2 regions of the Bartonella occidentalis genome follow, and region 1 is predicted to be linked to the other one. Evidence: predicted binding sites of a transcription regulator. Region 1 holds the regulator's gene; the other holds the start of a gene.
The links. Region 1 encodes HrcA, which represses chaperone genes, less so after heat shock. Its sites were predicted from a motif close to GTTAGCACTCNCNNNNNGNGAGTGCTAAC; they were not measured.

Region 1 (8,290 bases):
CTAATGTTCCTCTTACTAATCCGTCATCTCATTACTTGTAATCAAAGCAGATTATATGCCCGTTCTTCTACAAAATTTGTACAAATTATTGACAATTTTAATATTATCGTTGAGAATGGAAACGCTATTTTTAGATCATCAATTATGGAACTTATGATGTTAGCATCTCTACCTGTCTGTAGTATCACTATTCGCGTTTCAGAATCAGAAGTAACGGATGCTCTCGACACCTTTGAACAACTCATCAAAATAAATTTGGAGAGGAGAAATAGAACCTACCATTGAAAAAAATATAAAAATTTCACAATTATCTTATTCAGATTCTTTGTCTTTCTCATAATATATAAGCGCTAGTATTCATTACGAATATCACAGGTTTATATCCCTGTGGAGGTAGTTTTGTGCAATGTTGGTATGATTTCATTCTGCCCTAGAAACTTTATTTGTTCATCATTATGTTGCTTCACTTGGCATTCATAAGTAAGCCTTTATCGAAGGAGAATAGATTGCTTTTAATAAATCTAAAATATTTTTTATGCTTTTGGCAAAGAGAATGACCGTATCATAATTGATATCGGGGGGAGTTTCTTTTTTCTTAGATAAATCAATTTTACATTATAATTACAAGAGTCATGAGTATTGCTTCTTTTTCAGCTATACGGTGCAATATTTTCTGCTTACGTTAGATCTTTAATTATAAGGAAACATCATGTTACGTCTATTTAGTGCTCTTCAAATTCCCGAAGAAACAACAAAATCCCTCATATCGTTGCAGAGTGGCTTACTACAAGCCCAGTGGATTAATCCAAAAAACTTTCATATCACTTTATCTTTTTTTGGAGAAGTTGATAGCTCTATAAAAAATGAACTTATCTGTGCTTTTGACACAATAAAGCTTCCTCCTTTTGAGCTACGTACAAACGGTTTTAAAGTGTTTGTTAAAGAAAATATCCCTCATTCGCTTGTTGTTCGTATTAATTCTTGTGAAACTCTCGACCTTTTACACAAACAAATGCAATGCATAAGAGATCGCTTGAAATTACCTCCTGATGAAAGGTTATTTACTCCGCACATCACCATTGCACGGCTGCTTAATGTTAAATCTGAAGATCTTTCTTCTTATCTATCTGCTCGAGGAGATTTCTCTATTTCTCCTTTTGAGGTTGACCATTTTGTTTTATTATTATCTGCATCTCCTATGAGTGACGATCCTTATATTGTACAAGGGTGTTGGAAACTTCAAGCATAAAAGGGTGTTTCAACACCCTTTAAAACTTTCTTTGATGAAATGCTTCAAAAATACGAGATGAGGAATATCATAATTTCACGCTAGGGCAGGAAAGGATTTGTTATTTGTTAATCTATACCGGATCGGATTCGACAGAAGCTTCTTTTGCTCCCCCTTTAGCTACACCAACTATCGCTGGACGTAAGACGCGTTCACCAATGGTATAGCCTGCCTGAACAACTTGCTGAACAGTATTATCCGGAACATCGGCGTTAGGAATTTCAAACATTGCTTGGTGAAAGTGAGGATCAAACTTTTGCCCCTCTGGGTGGATTTTTTTTACCCCATGGCGCTCCAATGCTGATATCATTGCACGCTCAGTCATTTCAACGCCTTCAGCCAATGTTTTCAAACCTGCATCATTCTCTCGCGCTCCTTCTGGAATAGCTTCTAAAGCACGATTAAGATTATCAGAAACAGATAACATATCACGTGCAAAATTAGCAATAGAATAAGCCTTTGCATCAGCTACATCGCGCGCAGTACGCCGCCGAAGGTTCTCCATATCTGCAGCCAAACGCAAAAGCTGATCTTTCAATTCTCTATTTTCATCTTGCAAAGCAACCGAGGGATCGGTAGACTCGCTTTCTCCTTCCTCTGCGCCTGCGCCAGATTCTGCTTCGTGCATTTTTAAAAGTTCATCAGCAGCCTGTTTAAGTGCATCGTGATCAGCTGAATCTTTTAAATCGCTACTTTCAAATGAAGCGTTAGTAAATTTGTTTTTTTCATCAGACATAAAAATTCCATTCCTTCATAAGATTTGTTATTCTCGATATTGAAATTTTATAGACAAAAATCAAGGGATATTTAGGTATCTTAACACAATGAGTATTATAATAAAAATATCTGTCTACTGATTGTGTTAACGCAACAACTGTGACACAAGCTGAGCTGTATAATCAACCATAGGAACGATTCTTGCATAATTAAGCCGTGTTGGTCCAATAACTCCCAAAGCACCAATGACTCTCTGTTGTGAATCACAATAGGGTGCAACAACTAAGGAAGAACCAGAAAGCGAAAACAATTTATTCTCTGACCCAATAAAGATACGAACCCCCGAACCTTCATCTGTTAGATCGAGAAGCTGTGCCATACTCTCACGTGTTTCAAGGTCATCAAATAGATGTCGTAACCGCTCTAAATCTTCTTTTGCTTTTACATCTTCAAGCAAATTACTCCGTCCACGAACAATAAGATGTATTTTATGATCAGCATCTTCTCCTCCCCAGAGAGCTAACCCTGTTTCCACAAGATGATGAGATAAATGATCGAGTGCAGCTCGTGTTTCTGAACATAAACGTGCAATTTCTCCTTTAGCTTCACTCAATGTGCGCCCTTGAATATGCGCATTGAGAAAATTTGTTGCCTCTGTTAATTGTGCATGAGTAACACCTTCAGGTAAATGAACAATACGGTTTTCAACCTCACCTCGTTGAGTTACTAAAACGGCAAGAGCATGCTCCCCATCAAGGCGTACAAATTCAATATGCTTCAATGTTCCTTCATGTTTTGTTGCTAAAACTAGTCCCGCCCCACGTGAAAGATCTGAAAGAACCTGACTGGCTTGGATAAGAAAATGCTCAACTGACTGTGTATGGCCAGCCTCTTTAACTTGAGTTTCAATATTTTCGCGTTCTTCGGTTGGCAAATCACCTGTTTCCATAAATGTATCAACAAAAAATCGTAAACCTGATTGTGTTGGCATTCGTCCTGCAGATACATGAGGTGCATAAATTAAACCAAGATGTTCGAGATCGCTCATCACATTACGAATTGTTTCAGGCGATAATGTCTGCTGCAAAAGTCGCGAAAGATTTCGTGACCCTACTGGTTCTCCATCATTAAGGTAGGCTTCAACAATGTGGCGAAAAATATCACGCGAACGCTTATCAAGATATTTTAGTTCATCATCAACGGGTTTGTGCTTCATCACAATTATTTCACTACTTTAAAAATACTTTTTTCTTATATAAGTTTTGCTAAAGTCTGGTCAAATAGTCTAAAGCTGTACAAAAACATATAGCATATTTATTACAAAAAATGCCACTGTCAAAAAGAAAGGTATTTCATGTGTCTTTCTGCTTATTATTCTCATAAAATGTGAGCAATCTTATTTAAACTTAATATTGGCAAACGCACAGCAAGGTTTTATCTTGTAAAATTTGGAAAGACCCATATCATGAAGACAGTCTAAGCTAGCTTTATTAAAGCAGATAGCTACTTCTTTTTGTTTCCGGAGAAATATATATGAGAAGCATAACAACCAAGAAACTTGTCATTGCCACACATAATGCTGGCAAATTACATGAAATCACTACGTTAATCGCACCCTTTGGTTTAACAACACAATCTGCACAGGAACTCGATTTGCCTGAACCGGAAGAAACGGGAATAACATTTGAAGAAAATGCCTATATAAAAGCCTTTTCAGCTGCAAAAAATACAGGACTTCCTGCCTTATCTGATGATTCTGGAATGGAAGTGGATGCATTAAACGGTGCACCCGGTGTCTATACAGCTGATTGGACTCTTGAACCTAACGGCACACGTAATTTTTTAAAAGCTATGCAGAAGATAGAAGATGAACTCCAAAAAGTTAAAGCTCATTCAAAAAATCAACGGAAATGTCGATTTATATCGGTCATTTGCATTGCATGGCCTGATGGTTATGCAGATTATTTCCGTGGCAGTGTTGATGGTACATTTATTTGGCCTCCACGTGGAGATAAAGGTTTCGGTTTTGATCCTGTTTTTTTACCAGATGGATATGAAAATACCTTTGGAGAAATGTCAACGGAACAAAAACACGGTTGGAAGCTCAATGACAAAACACCACTCTCACATCGTGCACGTGCTTTCAAACTTCTAGCAGAAAATCTTTTAACATTGTAATGAACAAATCTTTTGGCATTTATATTCATTGGCCCTTCTGTACAGCTAAATGTCCTTATTGTGACTTTAATTCACATGTTCGAGTCAATGGAGTTGATCAACCGCGTTTCGTAAAAGCTTTTGAGCGCGAAATAGAAACCCAATACCACAAAATAGGTTCACGTCAGATCACAAGTATTTTTATTGGTGGAGGTACCCCCTCCCTTATGACACCTCAGACTGTTCATGCTCTGTTGCAAGCTATCGTAAAAAAGTGGACAATCTGTGATAAAGCTGAGATCACATTGGAAGCAAACCCATCAAGTGTAGAAGCAGAGCGCTTTCACGGATACCGCACAGCAGGAATTAATCGCTTATCCTTAGGGGTACAAGCACTTAATGACAAAGCACTGCGAAAACTTGGTCGCCTTCACGATGTACAACAAGCTCTTTATGCTATTACTTTAGCACGAAAAATTTTTCCACGTTTATCCTTTGATTTAATTTATGCCCGCCCTGAACAAACACTTGAACAATGGAAATGTGAACTTTTTCAAGCTATTGATTTGGCAGCAGACCATCTTTCTCTTTATCAACTAACGATAGAGGAAGGAACCGCCTTTAAACGACTTCATGCAGCAGGAAGGCTTACCCTTCCCACATCAGATCTCGCAGCAGACTTATATCATCTTACCCAAGAAATAACCACTATGCATGGACTTCCAGCCTATGAAATTTCAAATCATGCAATTCCTGGTGCTGAATCAGCGCACAATCTTCTTTATTGGCGTTATCACGAATATGCAGGTTTTGGCCCAGGAGCACATGGACGCTTTATCAAATGCCCGCCACACAATTCTTATACCTCTTTAAAAACATCTTCATCTAAAATTGAAAACTATGAGCGTTATGTAACAATAAACGAAAAATATCCTGAACGTTGGCTTGAATTAGTAGAAACTACAGGACATGGCTGTGTCGAAACAGAAAAACTGACTAAGGAACAACAGGCAAATGAAATGCTTATCATGGGCTTACGTCTTTCTGAAGGGTTAGATCTCGTGCGCTATGAAAACTTAAATTCCAATAGCCTACCAATGGAAAAACTTATAACTTTACAACAACAAGGACTGGTAGAAATAGTAGGAAACCAGCATTTAAAAGCCACAAAAACAGGGCGCATCCTTCTTAACCACATCATCAGTCAATTGGCAAACTGAAACCTCGCAGTTTTAATCACCTATCATATCGAAAGCAATCACTTCCCTACAAAAAAATCAACAATGAAGCGTTCATAAACAGAAGTAAGGTTTTCTATTTCCTCAAGAGATACACACTCATCTACCATGTGCATAGTTTGCCCTGGTAAACCAAATTCAACAACTGGGCAATAATCCTTAATAAACCGCGCATCAGAAGTGCCCCCCGAAGTTGAGTATTCTGGGGTATTTCCTGTCACACTTTTAATAGCATTTGACAAAGTCTTAACGAGTTTATCATTCTGAGTCAAAAAGACACTCCCCAAACTTTGCACCCACTCAAGCTTATAATAAGGCAACTGATCACAATTATTGTTTTCTTGTACTGAAGCAAGGCGACTTTCTATTTCCCTGACAAGCGTATCTTTTGTCCAAAGATCGTTGTAACGTATGTTAAAGCGAACTATTGTCTGCATTGGAATAACATTTACTGCAAGATTACCTGTATCAATTGTTGTTAATTCCAAATTGCTGGGTTGAAAATTCTTTGTCCCTTGATCCAAAGCACTTTGTGTCAATGCCTGGATAAGCTTACTTGCTAAAGGTAATGGATTGGCTGCCCGCTCAGGAAAAGCAACATGACCTTGACGACCTTTCACTGTAATGATACCAGAAATTGATCCACGGCGACCAATTTTGATCACATCGCCAACAGTTTTAACACTCGTTGGTTCTCCTACAAGAGCTGCAGTCCATTTTTCGCCTTTTTGTTCTGCCCATTTTAGAAGCTTTACCGTACCATTAATAGCAGGACCTTCTTCATCACCAGTAATCAAAAGGCTTACCGTTCCTTTAATGAATCGTTTTTCAAGAACCCGAGCTAACGCCGCAATAAAACATGCGATCGCGCCCTTCATATCAACAGCACCACGCCCATATAATTTCCCTTGATCTATTACACCTTCAAAAGGAGGGTATGTCCAACTTTCTAGCTCACCCGGCGGCACAACATCAGTATGACCGGCAAACATAAGATGAGGTTCCTCTTTGCCAATTTTTGCATAAAGATTTTCAACATCTTGCGTATTGGTATCTGAAAAAACAGGACGATCAACGCTAAACCCTATCTTTTTTAAAATTTGTTCCAAAGTTGACAAGGAACCCGCCTCATGAGGCGTAACAGAAGGGCAACGAATAAGTGCCTTTAATATCTGAATAGGATCTGTAAGGGCAAGCATAAACGCTCTTCCAATCTAAAGTTGAGAGTTATAAAAAATTATTAAGCTGAATTACAAAAAAGATAAAGTACAAATATGGAAAACACTCAACAAATTAAAAAAGAAGAACACAGCTGTTCTCAAGTTAATATGCCTACCTTACTATAATACAAAATACACAAACGAAATACTAAACAAAAAATTCTATTGAAATTATCTCCATTTCAATACCGCTTCATATCTCTAACTTGTGTGAATCAAAATTGATAGCATGCAGTATATGGCCATTTTCTTTCAACCAAGCACGATACTTTTTACTGTTGGGAAAAAGTTTTTCGCAAAGATCCCAAAATTTTGGTCCGTGATTCATCTCAATAAGATGAGCTACCTCATGGGCAACAACATATTCCAAAACTTCTCTTGGCGCCATGACAAGACGCCAAGAAAATGAAATTCGTCCATCTTTTGAACAAGATCCCCAACGGCTCTTTGTATCTTTGTAACAAATTGATCTAACTTTACGCCCTACTTTATGTGCATAATAGGCTACCAATGGCGTTATAATGAGTGCAGCTTGTTTTTTCAAAATACTCGCAACACGTCTTGGCAAATATTCTAATGAACCATAAACGATAATTTTTGGCTCTTGTCTCGCGTCATCTGCAATGATTTCGGTCACTCCGCGCCCTTCCTTATGCATTACAGTATGCTCAACACCCAATAAAGGAATTATTGTGCCCTCTTTAACGTAAAAGTTTTCGTGACAAATTTTTATGCGAGTAAAGCGCTCCTCAATCCAAGATCGGTGCTTTTCAATAAAACCTTGAACTGAACAAAAACTTGCCGATGGTGGTGTTGTTACACAAATTCTCTGACGAATTGCATCAATGCGCAACACAAAATTACGAGCACGCTTGTGCTTCCTTATCCGCAAAGGAATAACATAATTAGAGCAAATAAACTGCTGTTCATAAGTGAGCATACATCATACGCCTTTATTATCAATGAACTTTTTCTTATCCTGCATTAATTTGATCAATCAATGATCTCAACACTGTTTCGAGACAATCTAAATCTTGTGGACGCGAAAACCGATGATCTGCATCCCGAACAAGCGTTAGTGTTACATCATGTGAAGGCAAATGATCAAGCAAACTTAATGTATGCTGATAGGGTATCTTGTCATCTTCCATTCCTTGTAGAATATGGACTGGACATCCAACATCAAGACACCCCTTCATAACACTGTTATCTCGTCCATCTTCAATCAATACTTTTGTAAAAGGCATTGGCTCTTCATCACCAACCGCAGGCCGTTCAATATATCCTTTTTCTTCCAAAACTTTCCACTCCTCTGGACCTAACGCTGGTTCCACTAATGTTTGCGTAAAATCAGGAGCCGGCGCAACCAGCACCATGCCAGCAAGAGTTTTGTTTTTCTGTGCTAATATCGCAGCAAGCTTTAGAGCAATCCATCCTCCCATAGATGAACCAATTAAAATTTGAGAACCTTCACAATAGGTTTCAAAAATCGCTAAACTTTCTCTAACCCAACGAGAAATCGTTCCTTGAAAAAAGTCGCCCTCAGACTCTCCATGACCAGAATAATCAAAACGTAAACAGGATAAATTATTCTTTTTAGCAAAACCATCAACCACCGCCGCTTTACTACCCAGCATATCGGATTGATAACCAGAAAGCCAAACCAAACC
Region 2 (8,290 bases), on a different contig from region 1:
ATATCTGAGTAAAATGGAACTTAGTTTCTATTGATGTAAAATGTTGTCTTGTAGAAAAAGTATAACTTTAGACCAAGCACTTGTAAGAAGAAAAATTAATGGTGCTCAAAGCTGAGCAAGAATGAGGGGATATCTTGTGGTCATTTTACAGGCGTGCATTAAAACGTGTTTTAAATCTAGATGATCCTGCTTCAAAATCAAAACTAAAGTGTGAAATTATATTCATTGTAAAAATACAATTGGAATAAAAATAGAAGACATTCTCAAAATTGAAAAAATTCTTCAGTGAAGTATCTTTAAGGAGAAAGGAGTATCGTCTTTGTAAAGCAAAAGCTTATGTGTGTTTGCTTCATGCCTAATCTATAAATCCATTGCAGTGTGTCTTTCTATAATATAGACACGAGCCTATAAGATCGATACAAGTCATCCGTGAATTATATTGTTGCTAGAGAAAAATATGTCATCAAAACAAGAAAAAACCAAAGCCCGTTTACCACGTGGTTTTGCTGACCGCGTAAGCTCACAGTTGTATGCAACTGAAACAATGATTGCTCAGATTCGTGAAGTATATGAACTGTATGGGTTTGAAGCGCTTGAAACGCCAATTTTTGAATATACAGATGTTCTTGGAAAGTTTTTGCCTGATACAGATCGCCCAAATGCGGGTATTTTTTCCTTACAAGATGATGATGAGCAATGGATGTCTTTGCGTTATGATCTTACTGCACCTCTTGCTCGTTATTTTGCAGAAAATTTTGAGGTTTTGCCAAAACCGTATCGGAGTTATCGTCTTGGTTTTGTTTTTCGTAATGAAAAACCCGGTCCAGGGCGGTTTCGCCAATTTCTGCAATTTGATGCTGATATTGTTGGAACACCAACAGTCGCAGCTGATGCAGAAATTTGCATGATGGCAGCGGATAGTTTAGAAAAATTAGGAATCCAGCGTCATGATTATGTTATTCGCCTTAATAATAGAAAAATTCTTGATGCTGTTTTAGAGAAGATTGGTTTGGGGGGAAGCGAACAGACTGAAAAGCGCTTAACCGTTCTTAGAGCAATTGATAAACTTGATAAATTTGGCTCTGAGGGGGTTCGTTTACTTTTAGGGCAGGGACGTTTAGATGAGAGTGGTGATTTCACTAAGGGAGCGGAGCTTAACAAGCAAGAGATTGATTATATTCTTTCTTTAACTGCTCTTGAGGCTGAACCAGAAGGTGAAATGATTGATGCCCTTAAAAAAATTGTTGGTCATCATTGTCAGGGGCTTGAAGGGATTCGTGAACTTGAAGAAATGCAAATCATTTTTAAAGAGAATGGTTATCAGGATCGTATCAAGATTGATCCATCTGTGGTGCGTGGATTGGACTATTATACGGGATGTGTTTTTGAGGCTTCCTTGCTTTTTGATGTTTTCAATGATGATGGACAAAAAGTTGTCTTTGGATCTGTTGGTGGTGGTGGGCGCTATGATGGGCTTGTTGCGCGTTTTCGCAGCGAAAATGTTCCAGCAACAGGGTTTTCAATCGGCATATCGCGCTTGATATCAGCATTGCAAAATCTTGGCAAACTACCTGTAAAGAAGACTATAGGGCCAGTTGTGGTCTTGATGATGGATAAAGAGCCAGAAGCTGTTGCTCGGTATCAAAAAATGGTGATGCAATTACGCAATGCGGGAATTCGTTCTGAACTTTATTTGGGTGCATCAGGGATTAAAGCACAGATGAAATATGCTGATCGGCGCCATGCTCCTTGTGTGGTGATCCAAGGATCACTAGAACGCAAAGACAATAAAATACAAATTAAAGATTTGGTTGAAGGTGCACGTTTATCTCATGAAATCAAAGATAACCAAATATGGCGTGAAAGTCGGCCAGCGCAAATAACAGTTGATGAAGAGCAATTAGTAAAAACGGTACAGGATATTCTGGCAGCTCAAAAACTGTAAAATTTTTTAGCTCTTTAAATATGAGGATTATCGTTCTAAGTCTTAATAAAATGGCACAAACTCTATTTGCAAAAAGGGATTGTGCCATTGAATGGGAAAATGGACTGAAGCTAGCTTTTTAATGTTTTTAAAATATTTTCTGGTGAAGAGACTTCATAAGGGTCTGCTGTACAATTATCTGAAAAGCCTGGTTCTTCAAACCATTGTTCAATGACTTCGTCGTTAATAACGGCGGCATAGCGCCATGACCGCATTCCAAAACCAATATTGTCTTTGGCAACCAGCATTCCCATTTTGCGAGTGAACTCACCTGATCCATCAGGGATTAATTTCACTTTTTCGATGCCTTGTGCTTTTCCCCAAGCATTCATGACAAAAGTATCATTGACGGAAAGACAATAAATTTCATCAATGCCAGCTTTTTTAAATTCATCATAAAGTTTTTCAAAGTTAGGGAGCTGGAACGTTGAGCAAGTAGGCGTAAAGGCTCCAGGAAGAGAAAAAAGAATAACCCGCTTCCCTTTAAAATACGTATCACTATTAATATCTTGCCACCGATAAGGGTTATTTCCACCTATTGATTCATCACGCACGCGTGTGTGGAAAGTGACATTGGGAACTTTTTTTCTCACCATGATTATGCTCCTGTATTTTGATGAAATTGCAATTAGAACAATTACTTTGTTTAAAGCGTGTCGGAAAGCGCATTTAAACGATCATATTGCAATAAGTTTGCAAATATTTCATTCTTACGTCAAGTAAAATTAATGGGCGCCTTTTCTAGGTGTTCACCTTAAAATTTAAAAATAGTATGAAGGCATTTTCATGACTATAACCACAGTTTTGACAAAAGCTTTTGATGATCAAAAACTGGGAACATCTGGTTTGCGCAAAAAAGTTTCGGTTTTTCAACAGCCTCATTATGTTGAGAATTTTATTCAATCTGTTTTTAATAATATTGGATCTATTGAAGGGAAATTATTTATTTTGGGTGGTGATGGCCGCTATTTTAATCATAGGCTTATTCAGACTGTCTTAAAAATGGCAGCTGCGCATGGTGTGGCGTGTGTTAAAGTTGGAAGAGGGGGCATTTTATCGACACCTGCTGTTTCCCATCTTATTCGCAAATATCATGCACATGGTGGGATTATTCTTTCAGCAAGTCACAATCCTGGTGGTTTAGATGGAGATTGTGGTATAAAGTATAATATCTCCAATGGTGGACCTGCTCCCAATTCTTTGTGTGAAGCTATTTTTGCAACGTCACGTTGTCTTTTTTCCTATAAAATTATCGAGGCTCCAGATATCGATTTAAAGATGGAAGGTACAAGTTTTATAGGATCTATGCGGGTTGATATTATTGATCCTGTCACCGATTATGTTGCTTTGATGCAGGAAATTTTTGATTTTGATCGCATTGCCAAGGCGGTTGCAGAAGGATTAACTTTGAAGTTTGATGCAATGCATGCCGTAACAGGGCCTTATGCGCATGAAATTTTTGAAAAATGTTTGCAGTTTTCTCAAGGGACAGTTATGAATGGCGTCCCTTTATTGGATTTTGGAGGGAGACATCCAGATCCAAATTTGGTTCATGCCAAGGGTCTTTACGATTTATTGATGTCTGATCAAGCGCCTGATTTGGGTGCTGCATCTGATGGTGATGGGGATCGTAATCTCATTATCGGTCGTAAACAATTTATCACACCTTCAGATTCTCTGGCTATTATGGCTGCACATGCGCATTTGATTAAAGGGTATAGGTTTGGTATTGCAGGGATTGCCCGCTCTATGCCAACAGGACGCGCAGTGGATCTTGTTGCTGAAAGAAAAGGACTTGATTGTTTTGAAACGCCAACAGGGTGGAAATTTTTTGGGTCACTTTTAGATGCTGAAAAAGTAACCTTTTGTGGTGAAGAAAGTTTTGGAACGGGATCTAACCATATCCGCGAAAAGGATGGTTTATGGGCTGTATTATTTTGGTTAAATCTTTTAGCTGTGACAGGAAAAACAGTAGCGCAAATTGTTCAACAGCACTGGCGTACTTATGGGCGTTTTTACTATTCACGTCATGATTATGAAAATGTGGAAGAAGATAAAGCATATGCCCTTTTAGAGCAGTTGCGCGCGCATTTACCACAGGCAGGAATGAAAATTGCTGGATTAACGGTCGAAAAAGCGGACGATTTTATTTATTGTGATCCAGTTGATCAGAGTATCACTACACGGCAAGGAATACGCGTTTTTTTTGAAAATGAAGCACGGTTAGTGGTGCGTTTATCTGGGACAGGGACGGTTGGAGCAACCTTACGGCTTTATTTTGAGCAGTATGAAGGTGATTGGTGTAAACACGCTCAAGATCCACAACAAGTTCTCCAACCCTTGCAACGAGCAGCACTTAAACTCTTAAATATACCACAACGGTTGGGTCGCGAGCGACCCGACGTTATCACATAAAGGTTTGCATCAAGCCGTTTATTGTGGGTGGATCATCTTTTTTGGGTCAACGAGTCGATCATAATCTTCTCCAGAAACACCAGCTTTGATAGCTTCAGTACGCAAAGTTGTATCATTTTTATGTGCCGCTTTAGCAATTTCAGCAGCTTTTTCGTAGCCAATTTCTGGTGCAAGAGCTGTGACCAACATGAGAGAGCGTTCCATAAGAGAGTGAATATGAACGCGATTGGCGCGTAATCCTTGGATACAGTGCATATCAAAAGAACGCATGCAATCACCAAGAAGATTAATTGATTGCAAAACATTATAGCCAATGACAGGCTTGTAAACGTTTAGTTCGAAATGTCCTTGGCTTGCAGCAAATGTTACACTGGTATGATTGCCGAAGACTTGGCATGCTACCATCGTCATGGCTTCACATTGGGTAGGATTGACTTTGCCCGGCATGATAGAAGATCCTGGCTCATTTTCTGGGAGGCTTAATTCGCCTAAGCCTGAGCGCGGACCTGATCCCAAAAACCGAATATCATTAGCAATTTTGAAGAGATCCGCCGCTAGTGCATTCAGGCATCCATGAAAATATGCCAGAGCTCCATGATGCGCAAGTGCTTCAAATTTATTGTCAGCAGTTTTAAAGGGGATCTCTGTGAGGGAACTGATTGTTTCTGCAAATGCAACGTCAAAACCTTGAGGTGCATTAAGTCCTGTTCCGACAGCGGTTCCTCCTTGGGCAAGCATCTGAACATCAGTAAGAGCCGCTTCAATGCGCTGGCGGTCAGCTTGGAGTGCGGTTCTATAGCCTGAAAATTCTTGTCCCAAAGTCAGAGGTGTTGCATCTTGAGTGTGAGTACGCCCGATTTTGATGATGTCTGCAAATTCTTCTTCTTTTTTTTCTAAAGTCGTAATAAGAGCTTCAAGAATAGGTAATAAGTGTTGACGTGTTTGGAGTGTGGTTGCAATGTGCAGTGCTGTTGGAAAAGAATCGTTCGATGATTGACTCATATTGACATGATCATTGGGGTGTACAGGTGATTTACTTCCAAGCTTTCCTCCTAAAAGCATGCTGGCCTGGTTTGCAATGACTTCATTGACATTCATATTGCTTTGGGTTCCCGAGCCTGTTTGCCAGACAGAAAGTGGAAAATGCTTATCGAAGGCACCTGAAAGCACGTCATCTGCTGCAGCAATAATTGCTTTCCCTATGTTTTGTGGAAGTTTACCTTTTTCCATATTTACGAGAGCTGCGGCTTTTTTTATAAGGCTTAAGGCATAAATTATGGTGAGAGGTTGTTTTTCTGTGCCGATATTAAAATTATGCAGGGAACGTTCAGTTTGTGCACCCCAATAACGGTCTTGACGTACTGAAATTGTTCCAAAGCTATCAGTTTCCTGACGTGTTTCAACCATGATAAAATCCTTTTATGTTCATCGGTTATAAAGCAGTAAATAACGCAAAATAGAAAAGAGAGGCAAGACTTCGAAGCGTCTTAAGATAAATTTTTGTGGGTAATCCTTGACATCATAAAGTCGCGATTTTATATTCTCCAGTAGTGTTAGCACTCACATATGAAGGGTGCTAACAAGGACTTAAGATTAATTCCATTATATTAAGTTTTAAGGATTTTTAAAATGGCTAACATACAATTCCGCCCACTTCAGGATCGTGTCGTTGTCCGCAGGGTTGAATCTGAAAATAAAACCGCTGGTGGGATTATAATCCCAGACACAGCGAAGGAAAAACCGCAAGAAGGTGAAGTTATTGCTGTTGGTAATGGTGCTCTCGATGATAACGGAAAGCGTGTGCCTTTGGAAGTTAAAACAGGGGATCGTATCTTGTTTGGAAAATGGTCTGGAACCGAAGTGAAGATTAACGGGGAAGACCTCTTAATCATGAAAGAATCTGACATTATGGGAATTTTAGGCTAATTCGGCCTTTCAGTTTTTTCATTTTGTACTATTTTGATAGAACTCCAAGGAGAAGTTAGATGGCTGCTAAAGAAGTCAAGTTTGGCCGTGATGCGCGTGAGCGTTTGTTGCGCGGTGTTGATATCCTTGCTAACGCTGTTAAGGTAACACTCGGCCCTAAAGGTCGCAATGTGGTGATCGATAAATCATTTGGTGCGCCTCGCATTACAAAAGATGGTGTGTCCGTTGCTAAGGAAATCGAACTAGAAGATAAGTTTGAAAATATGGGTGCGCAAATGTTGCGCGAAGTTGCTTCCAAAACCAATGACATTGCGGGTGATGGTACAACAACTGCAACTGTTTTAGGACAAGCTATTGTACAAGAAGGTGTAAAAGCTGTTGCAGCTGGCATGAACCCAATGGATCTTAAACGTGGGATTGATGCTGCTGTTGATGAAGTTGTAGCAAATCTTTTTAAAAAAGCTAAAAAAATCAAAACTTCAGAAGAAATTGCACAAGTTGGAACGATTTCTGCTAATGGTGCTGAAGAAATCGGTAAAATGATTGCTAATGCCATGGAAAAAGTTGGCAACGAAGGTGTCATTACCGTGGAAGAAGCAAAAACTGCCGAAACGGAATTGGAAGTCGTTGAAGGAATGCAGTTTGATCGTGGATATCTTTCCCCTTATTTCGTCACAAATGCTGACAAAATGGTTGCTGATCTCGATGATCCTTACATTCTCATTCACGAAAAGAAATTATCTAATCTGCAATCACTGCTTCCAGTACTTGAAGCTGTTGTTCAGTCTGGAAAGCCACTTCTCATTATTGCTGAAGATGTAGAAGGTGAAGCTTTAGCAACACTCGTTGTCAACAAATTGCGCGGTGGCTTGAAAATTGCTGCTGTAAAGGCTCCAGGATTTGGTGATCGTCGTAAAGCAATGCTTGAAGATATTGCTATCTTGACATCAGGTCAGGTTATCTCTGAAGATGTTGGCATTAAATTGGAAAATGTCACTTTAGATATGCTTGGTCGTGCAAAGAAAGTAAATATCTCTAAAGAAAATACGACAATTATTGATGGTGCTGGACGGAAATCTGAAATTGATGCACGTGTAAGCCAGATCAAAATGCAGATCGAAGAAACAACTTCTGATTATGACCGTGAAAAATTGCAAGAAAGACTCGCTAAACTTGCTGGTGGTGTTGCAGTCATCCGTGTGGGCGGTGCAACAGAAGTTGAAGTGAAAGAAAAGAAAGATCGTGTTGATGATGCCTTGAACGCAACACGTGCAGCTGTAGAAGAAGGTATTGTTGCCGGTGGTGGTACAGCATTACTGCGTGCTGCAAATGCGTTGACTGTGAAAGGAAAAAATTCTGATCAAGAAGCTGGTATCAGCATTGTTCGCCGTGCGCTACAGGCTCCAGCTCGTCAAATTGCTACCAATGCAGGTGAAGAAGCTGCAATTATTGTTGGAAAAGTGCTTGAAAATAATTCAGACACGTTTGGTTACAATACTGCAACAGGTCAATTTGGTGATTTGATTTCTTTTGGAATTGTTGATCCAGTGAAGGTTGTACGTTCTGCTCTCCAGAATGCTGCTTCAATTGCAAGCCTTCTTATCACAACAGAAGCTATGGTTGCTGAAGTTCCAAAGAAAGATGCTCCAATGCCTCCAATGCCTGGCGGTGGAATGGGCGGAATGGGCGGAATGGATTTCTAAGCCTTTTAAAAAATAGTAGTAAAAGAAACGGGTCGAGATCGACCCGTTTTTTGTATGAGTTTTGCCTTTCTTTTAATAATTGCTGTCCCGTATGGTGTTGATATATTCTCTCATCAATCAACCGACTTATTTCTTAACTATCCTAAATGTTTTTTTCGCTTGCTTTAAGTAAGTATTTTTGTAGAGAGATTTTTTCAAAGTTTGTCGTATTTTGGAAATCTCTTACATGAGAAATAAAAAATAAAAATTTCTTGCTCTATGG

Region 2: a site for HrcA is predicted at 5,952-5,980, ahead of groES (co-chaperone GroES). Genes of this name have one in related genera too.

The regions. Positions count from the first base shown of each region.
Region 1 is NZ_JAYMZJ010000001.1:320,519-328,808, reverse strand. Features, by position in the region: gene WCP78_RS01415 (HPr family phosphocarrier protein) at 4-285, shown strand; gene thpR (RNA 2',3'-cyclic phosphodiesterase) at 710-1,249, shown strand; gene grpE (nucleotide exchange factor GrpE) at 1,362-2,024, opposite strand; gene hrcA (heat-inducible transcriptional repressor HrcA) at 2,151-3,221, opposite strand; gene rdgB (RdgB/HAM1 family non-canonical purine NTP pyrophosphatase) at 3,539-4,183, shown strand; gene hemW (radical SAM family heme chaperone HemW) at 4,183-5,382, shown strand; gene dapE (succinyl-diaminopimelate desuccinylase) at 5,421-6,599, opposite strand; gene WCP78_RS01380 (M48 family metallopeptidase) at 6,814-7,560, opposite strand; gene WCP78_RS01375 (alpha/beta hydrolase) at 7,595-8,290, opposite strand, start outside.
Region 2 is NZ_JAYMZJ010000004.1:322-8,611, forward strand. Features, by position in the region: gene hisS (histidine--tRNA ligase) at 458-1,945, shown strand; gene WCP78_RS05875 (peroxiredoxin) at 2,056-2,580, opposite strand; gene WCP78_RS05880 (alpha-D-glucose phosphate-specific phosphoglucomutase) at 2,771-4,399, shown strand; gene fumC (class II fumarate hydratase) at 4,418-5,806, opposite strand; gene groES (co-chaperone GroES) at 6,029-6,325, shown strand; gene groL (chaperonin GroEL) at 6,385-8,028, shown strand.